2 regions of the Paenibacillus hodogayensis genome follow, and region 1 is predicted to be linked to the other one. Evidence: riboswitches for the same ligand, from Rfam matches in the RefSeq annotation. Region 1 holds a riboswitch; the other holds the start of a gene.
The links. A riboswitch is a leader RNA that binds a small molecule or an ion and turns the genes downstream of it on or off. The one in region 1 is predicted to bind cyclic di-GMP.

Region 1 (4,134 bases):
TCCGACCTGTCCTTGCCCGGAAGTAAGCGGGGCGGAGATGTCGGTGAAGATCTCGAACTGGCTCGGCAGATCGAAGGTGAACGTATCCCCTGCCTTGTAACCGTGGCCGTTCGGCAATACCCAGTCATAGATCAGGTTTATCGCCGCACCGATGTCCAGACGACTGTCCGGGTTATACACGGCGTCGATCACCGTACCCGTCTCATCCGTCAAGGTCACTTTGGTCAAAATACTCGCAGCGCCCGGACTGTAAACGGAGCCGTATACGGAGTCCCCTACGCTCCCCGACGAATCGGCAAATACCTGCGAAATATGGCTGCCAAACAACGTTTGACTCAGAAGCAACAAGGCAACAATGATTCCACTTATTCTTTTTTTCATTTTCAGTTTTTGTCTCCCAATCTCCTCGAAATGTACTTGGTGCAGCTCGCGAAGCGACACTTCATCGTTCGTGAAAGCGTGAATGTCCTCCAAGAATCGACGCCGGCGTTGGCGTTGCGGCCGAGGCTATGTAGGATTATGATGGCGTTGCCGGCACCGAGTCCGTCTTGGAACCACCTCCCGAATTCGTATTGCGCCGTTCGTAGGCGCTCGGCTCTGCCCGTCCCCGCGGGTGCGGAAAGGCGCATGGTCGGCGTTGTAAAGGCAAAGCGATAGAACTGATTGCAGTATAGTACGAAAAACTATACATTTTCTCAACAAGCCGAAAAAAGCCCTGGATGCGGATGTCCGGGGCTTGGCCTATTGTGATGAATGATTCGGCTTCTTACTGGCGTTATCGGGATGTTAATAAACTTTGGCTGCCGTATATTTTGCGGCATCCTTGATCATGGCGAAAGCTGTAGCGCTGCCGTTCAGGCCGGCATCGACCGTCGTATCGATGATGACCCAGCTTCCGTTCAAGTACACTTCGTTCCAGGCGTGATAGGCGGTCACATATTCCGTCGTGCCCATAACGAGCTTGGCCGGAATTCCCGTGCTGCGGAGCATCCCGGCGAACAAGGCTGCATAGCCGTAGCAAATATCTGTTTTCGTCAGCAGGGTACGGTCGATTTGCGGGATATATTCGGCAGGAACGTTGGCCGCGAGCTCAGCGTCGTACTTCACGTTGTCGATCACGTATTGATAAAGCGCCTGCACCTTCTCGCCATCCGTCGTTGCATTTTTTATCAATTCCTTCGCGATCCGGACCGTTTCGCGGGCTTCGCTCCAATTGACGTTTTGCACCGAGTTCAGGTAGACGTTCGCGTTGTCGGTCAGCGCCAGTTTAACGACGGTCTCGCCGACGACTTGATATTTCGTTCCGCTGATTTGCTCCAGTACGGTGACCGTATAGTCGCCGTTGCCCATCTGCAGGGGGAACGTCTCGGCGGGCACTCCGGCCTTCAATGTATAAGTATATTTATCAGTTCCTTTGGCAATCGTCAGTTTCGTTTTCACTTGCGGTTTGACGTCGTACCGGACAGTGACCGCTCCTTGTGCGAGCAGGTTCGTATCCAGCCATACTCCGATTTCCGCAGCCTGCGCCTTCGTCGCGACGAGCGCGGGGGCGAGGAGGAAAAGCGCCATAGCAAGCAGCACTAGTTTGCGCATGCTGAAAACTCCCTTCGGTGGCTAGGCTGCCATTTGACGGATCGTCAGGAAGGCCCTATAGCTTTGCGTCGCTGTCTTTCGACAGGTTTGCCATTATCGTGTTAGAGTCTGCTTTAAATCTATGGAGCTGTTGGAAGAGCGGTTGGGTTCCGAAGAACACAAAAAAAGCATGTTCGTTCGGTAGCTGGCTGCCATCTGACGGGAGTCAGGAAGGCCCTGTAGCTTTGCGTCGCTGTCTTTCGACAGGTTTGCCGTTATCGGGAAAAGCTTTTACAACTCAATTATATCAAATCCTTCGGGCAAATCAAGAGATATTTGGCCCGAAGGTCCTAGTAACTGGGAGATTGCAACCAAAACCTTCTTTCGATAGGATACATTGGTTCTCAATCGTCGAACTATTTGCTATTCTATAAGTTGAACGAAAGAACTTCTTGGAAAAGCGGAATGCAACGGTCTTCAAGCATTCGTTCAACTTATATAAAATTGCTGAAACCGCTATCTTGGTAGGACGATGTGCGGAATGGAACCGTAGAGCGCGGAAGAGTGTACGGGATCATAGTATTAGGAAAGGCAGTGAGGGAATGGGACAGTCGGCGAATAAGCTGGAAATGGAAGTGACGAAGAAACTGCAGATGGGCTATTTGCTGCATTTGCCGGAAGAGTACGATTCGGAGCCGGAGAAGCAGTGGCCGCTCCTCTTATTTTTGCACGGTTCGGGCGAGAGGGGCGATAACCTTGATAAGGTGAAAATTCATGGCATCCCCAAGATCGCTGAAAAAAATCCGGGTTTTCCGTTTATTGCCTTGTCCCCGCAATGTCCGCAAGGATCGAACTGGAGCAGGGAGCAGGAGACGGTGATTGTTTTGTTGGAGCGGATTACGCAGTCGTTCCGGGTCGATCCGAAGCGGATTTACTTGACGGGTCTCAGTATGGGCGGATACGGAACGTGGCGTCTTGCATGCGATTATCCCGATAAATTCGCGGCAATCGCCCCGGTCTGCGGCGGGGGCGAACCGTACCGCGCCAAAAGCCTGGTCCATCTGCCGATATGGGCGTTTCACGGCGCGAAAGACTCGGTCGTATCGATTCGGGAATCCGAGAATATGGTTAACCCGATCCAGGCGCTGGGGGGAAATGCGAAACTGACGGTATACCCGGATACGGATCATAACAGCTGGACGGAAACGTACGATAACCCCGAGCTATATGAATGGCTGTTAAGCCATCGGCTAGCCTGACCGGGAAGCCGCAGCGACGAGGCTATCCTGGCAGGCGGCGGGAACGGGACTCGCTTTCCTTCCGGTCGTTCAAGCAAGGATTTGTCTAAAGACTGCCGTAAATTGGCAGTCTTTTTGCATTGCGGCATGTAATGCAAGTTCCTCTTCACGACTCCGGCTTTAAAACAATTGCTGAAAGTCGGGATCGAGTGCATAATGCGATTGCGCGCGTTCTTTGCATTTTTGATAGAGGCGGGTGCGCTGCTCGACCGGCGTGTCGGCGACAAGCCGGCATAGTCGTTGAAACCTTTCTTTCGGCAATTCGTCTAAGTATTCGACAAATAAATGCGGGTACGTCTGTACATAGGCTTTCATGCGCAGAGCCGCGCCGGCGACCGCAGTCATAATGGCTTTGCCGTTCTCCATCGCTTCGATCCGATAGCGGTTGGCCAGCACGTAATCCAGAATGGCTGGCCGGACAAGCTGCTTGTTGACTTTGACCACCTCCCACAAATACTGCACGAACGGCTCATTGAACGTTTCGGGCATGACTTGCTCTAGCTCCAGCTCCATATCTTTGCGGATGTGGAACCGATTCAGGCAGGCGATCTTGCGAGCCTTCACTTTATCGGTCCGGAGCAGATAGCCGATCTCCCGCAGCTTCTCGTACGCTTCCTTGGGCTGCTCGGCTTTCATATCCGCCACGGCAAGCTGCATGTCTGCCTGCAAGCCTTCGCGGATAGCCGACGTATGCCGCACGAGAATACAGTTCAGCATATGGGCCGCGATGTAGGGCTTGTACCGGCGGCGAAGCATAACCAGCAAGGCGGCGAGCAGCGCTCCGCCGAGGATGGCGGCAGCTTGCTCCAGCAACGTACCGGCGAAGTAGAAGGCCGCGGCCGCAAGCACGACAACGCCGAGCATATCGAGCCACGGTCCGGGGCGGCTTCTGGTCGCGGCATAGTCGGCAATGGCGGTCCGCTTGCCCCGAGAATCGCAGGCCGGGCAGCGGTCGGCCTGCAATATGGAATAAGCGCCGCAGCGTCCGCACTTTCGCAGCCGCTCGAAGGCGGTGGCGGTGACCGGGCTTTTGCGCAATTGGACAGCCTGTCTAACGGTCATGCGGCACCTCCGCCGCATTCAGACGGTCGATCAGCGCAGCGTCCATCTGCTCGTGCGTCATCGCCTTTCGTTTACAGCTCCAGAAGAAGACCCACCTGGCCAGCACGAATAGGGCGGCGACGGCAAGCAGGCTGTACGTTATCATGGGATCACCCTCCTGTCGGAATGAACACGATTGGAAACTATCGCAATGCGCAAAGGG
Region 2 (4,134 bases), on a different contig from region 1:
CGATGCGAAGCCGCTCCATCGTGCCGAGCGCATCCCATATAAAATGGTCCTGATGCACGCTCATCGGATTGGGCGTCATCGCATCGGCGACAATCCGGTTCGGATGGGTTTGCCTGACGTCGCGGGAGGTGACGATTCCTATGATCGTCCCGTGGTCCTGTACGACAAGGGAACCGATCTCCAGCTTCGCCATCAGCTCGGATGCATGTCTTACGCTTTTGTCCGACGACACGGTCCGGATCGGGGAAGTCATCAGCTCGCCCACCTTCACGACAGTTCGACCTCCCGCTGGACCATCACCTCGATTTTCAGCTCGGACCGGATGACCATCGTATCGCTGATCAATCGATCCGCCTCCTCCAGTACGATGTTGATCAGCACGTCCTTATCCAGCATTTGCAAAAGCGAATTGCGGATAAGCACCGCCTCCACCTTCGGATGGTCGATCATCATAATCGTGAACTGCTCCGGCGAGAGCGCCTCAGCCATGCGTCTGACGGCTTCCGGTCCGATGGGTGCCCTGCGGCCGATCACGAGCAGATCCTGCATCGGCGGAACTTCGAACTCGGACATTTTTAACGATAAAGTGGCCCTGCGGGAATAAATACGTTTCTGATTCATGGTGAGTATACTCCTTAAGCCAATCAGTTCCCCTTCCAGGAGGAGTGCTCGTAGAATAACGTTCCTTCCACGGCAAGCTGCTCCAGGTTAAGCGGGATCGGATTGCGCAGCAATTGATCCGGCAAGCTGAGAAATTGCCGAACGTAAAATTCGTCGAACTGAATGCCGCTTTGTACGGCCAACTCTTCTTTCGCCTGTTCGACCGACATTCCTTTTTTGTAAGGCCGGTCGGAAATCATGGCATCGAACGCATCGATAATCGAGCACATGCGGGCAAGAACCGGAATTTCCTCGCCCTGCAGCCCCATCGGATACCCGCGGCCGTCCCACCGTTCGTGATGGTGCTTGACGATATCCAGCAGCCGTCCGTCCGTCATCTGTTCCTCGATCAGCAGCTTTTCGCCCCATTCCGGATGCGTTCTCATGGTATCCCATTCGCTCCGGTCTAGCTTGGACGATTTTTGCAAAATAGAGCCGTCGATCATGATTTTACCGACGTCGTGGACAAAACAGCCTACAATGAAAGCCTGCCGGTCGTCTTGATCCGACAATTGATGGAACGATGTCCAGCAATGGGCCAAAGATCCTACCCGCATAACGTGCTCAAGCGTCTCCCTGTCTTTATCCGACAATCGAATCAATAGACGGGTGATCGCGCTCAACATAATAAATCCCCCTTTTCGGCATAAAGCGATTTCAGGTTCGAATGTGGCCTTGTAAATACGGGAGATCCGATCAACAAAAAAAGCCCTCATCAAATCGAGGGCGCCCGTCTCACAATTCGGCGACCTGGCTGGCGTGATGTAACGAAAGTTACACGGTAGCCCCAATGGTTTTGCGACCTTATCTTTCGATAAGTGTGCCTTTGGATTCGTTTATGAACACGATTTTGATACTATCAACCTATTGCTTTTTAGTTGTATAATCCGATAGTTCGATTGTAACCGATTTGTATTTTTTTGTCACGATTGTTTGCGAAAGTTGTCGATCTGTCGCCTAAAAATAAAAGCCCCGGGCCCGCCGCAGCAGAACCCGAAGCCCAAGCTTTCCAAACCGGACAAACCGGCACTTTCATGCTATCCGGCTTTAACCTTTCATACGGAACGAATACACGTCGGCGTCCTTCAGCCGGAAGCGGAGACGGATCGGCCGGCCTTCCAGCCCGCGCAAGCTTGTTCCCGATGACCACACCACCGTCTCCTGCAGCGAATCGCCGTACAGAGGCTCCATATCGTCAAAGGACAATCCGTTCAGCGCGCGACCGGACTCGTCCGCGACCTCGACCTGCACCGAGCCGACCGCCGAGGTGGAGAAGTTCAGCTCCAGCCGTTCGCCGGTTGTAAGCAGCGGCTTCGTCGTCATCTCTCCGCCGGCGTAATCCGCCTGCACGGAAGCAAAACCGTGCTTTCTAACCGCTACGCGGCGCAGCCGCACGCTGTCGAAACGGTAATGCTCACCGATGTAGAAGGAGAACTCCGTATCGCTCTCCACACAGCCGTAAGCCGGCATGATGTTCCGGTCCGTCCAGTTGCGCTCGTCCAGGCCCGGCCGCACCCAGCCCTCCATAAACGTTCGGTCCCATGTCGTACCATCGCGACTCGTCATGAACACGGCGTCGCTGACGCCCCGCTCCCCGTGGCCGGCCACCCTTTTGCGTTCCGGCACGAAGCGCATCGGGAACGACAAGTACAGATGCTCGACCTGCGGGCACGGAATCGTCGCATTCGTATAAAAATGCTCCATCGGCGCTCCATACGAATACGTGTTGCGCCGCTGCGGCCCCCAGTGGATAAAATCGGAGGAAAGCGCGCTTTGCACGCCACGGATTCCGTCGGATGTAAAATAACGATTGTAGCAGCGGTATTGCCCGGCCTCGCCGTCCCAGAAGGCGATGTTCTGCGAATCGAACGCTCCGTCCGTCATGACGGGCTCATCCTGCAGCATCGACCAGCGGAGGCCATCCTCGGATCGCAGCGCATATAACGGCGATCGATTGTTCACGGTCTGGGCCGCATTGCCGATGCCGGCGACCGCCTTGTATGTTCCGGTCGTCGAGGCTTGGGCCGATCGGTCGCGGAACGGGGCGAAATTGTGCGCGAGCACCCCCTTCAGCACGATGTTGTTTCTCTTGGAGCCGGCAAACTCGACCAGACCAAGCTCGGGCTTGACGAAATGAATGCCGTCCTCACTTTCCGCATAACAGGTCACCTGCTCGTGGGAGTCGTCGGCAGCCGTATTGCCTCGATAATAAAGCCGTACCCTGCCTTCGTCCTGAATGACCGTAAAATAGCTGGTGTGCGGTCCTTCCCACGGTTCAGGGAACGTCAGCACCACTTCTTTCCGTTCCGGCGGGTGCATCGCAAGCCGGATTCCGCACCTCTCGGCAATCAGCCGGTCGTCCGTAAACATTTCGATTCTCGAACCGATGCGAATAGCATCCTCCATCCACTATCCCTCCTCGGCACTCTTGGCAAACGCCGCTTTCCGGTGTCTTTACAATCCGATCCATAACAACTACAATGAACACGGGAAACACATTGTCTCTAATCATGCTACGCCATCATTCCATCCATTTTATTCCAGGGAGAGATCGAATTTGATTCTGGATTCCATTGCCAACCTCGGCCAATATGCCGGCTTTCACCCCCGCTTCAAGCAAGCGATCGAGTTTCTGAACACGCACGACGTGAAACAACTGGAGCCGGGGAAATACGAAATCGACGGCACCCATCTGTTCGCCCTGGTTCAGCATTATGAAACGAAGCCGAAAGCAGAAAGCATTTGGGAAGCCCACCGCAACTATTTCGACATCCAGCTCGTAGTCGAAGGCGAGGAGTCGATGGGACATTCGCCGATCGGTTTGACCGAGGTTACGACCGCTTATAAGGAAGATTCCGATTACGCCCTGTTCTCGGCCAACGGCAATTTCTTCACGCTTCAGGAAGGCTACTTCGCCTTCTTCGCTCCCCAGGACGTCCATATGCCGTGCGTTGCGGTCAACGATGTCCCGGCCCCGGTCAAGAAAGTTGTTATCAAAGTGGAGATTTAACATACATCGGGCAAGCCGCATTCTTCTCTTGAAGAGTGCGGCTTTGTCGTTTGAACAATCGGCTAACCGCCCAAGGAAGCCAGCTCGCATATCGTCCCCGCGATATAGCGCTCGCGCTCGCCATCCCGGGAATAGTAGTACGTAATCAGCACCCGGCCGTCGAGGAGCTGAACCGCGCACGTGTAGCCGATATCGCCGCCATGTCCATCCTCGCGGATCATCGTCTCCTGCGCCTCCGTCCAACGCTCGCATTCCGCATCCAGCAGAACGGCGCGAATACCGTACGGCTTGTGGCGATAGCCGTAAGTGAGCAGCACCCGGCCGTCGTGCAAACGCAGCGGGTGAAACGGGCTCGGCGAATAAAAGGGGCGCCGAATCGGCTCGCTCCACGTCAAGCCGCCGTCTCGCGACTCCGCGGTCACGAGCGGATAGGCCGTGCGGCCGTCCTCCGGCAGCGGCTTCCG

Region 2: another riboswitch for cyclic di-GMP. It lies ahead of ABD796_RS20730 (HD-GYP domain-containing protein); the one in region 1 lies ahead of ABD796_RS06490 (transglutaminase-like domain-containing protein).

What each region holds. Positions count from the first base shown of each region.
Region 1 covers NZ_BAAAYO010000002.1:196,035-200,168, reverse strand. The annotation lists gene ABD796_RS06495 (collagen binding domain-containing protein) at 1-381, opposite strand, end outside; gene ABD796_RS06490 (transglutaminase-like domain-containing protein) at 787-1,593, opposite strand; cyclic di-GMP riboswitch class I at 1,607-1,695, opposite strand; cyclic di-GMP riboswitch class I at 1,770-1,856, opposite strand; gene ABD796_RS06485 (carboxylesterase family protein) at 2,175-2,831, shown strand; gene ABD796_RS06480 (hypothetical protein) at 2,991-3,932, opposite strand; gene ABD796_RS06475 (hypothetical protein) at 3,922-4,077, opposite strand.
Region 2 covers NZ_BAAAYO010000010.1:368,726-372,859, forward strand. The annotation lists gene ABD796_RS20720 (CBS domain-containing protein) at 1-271, opposite strand, end outside; gene ABD796_RS20725 (hypothetical protein) at 268-621, opposite strand; gene ABD796_RS20730 (HD-GYP domain-containing protein) at 645-1,286, opposite strand; cyclic di-GMP riboswitch class I at 1,402-1,495, opposite strand; gene ABD796_RS20735 (glycoside hydrolase family protein) at 1,708-3,066, opposite strand; gene ABD796_RS20740 (NanQ anomerase/TabA/YiaL family protein) at 3,218-3,670, shown strand; gene ABD796_RS20745 (sialidase family protein) at 3,733-4,134, opposite strand, start outside.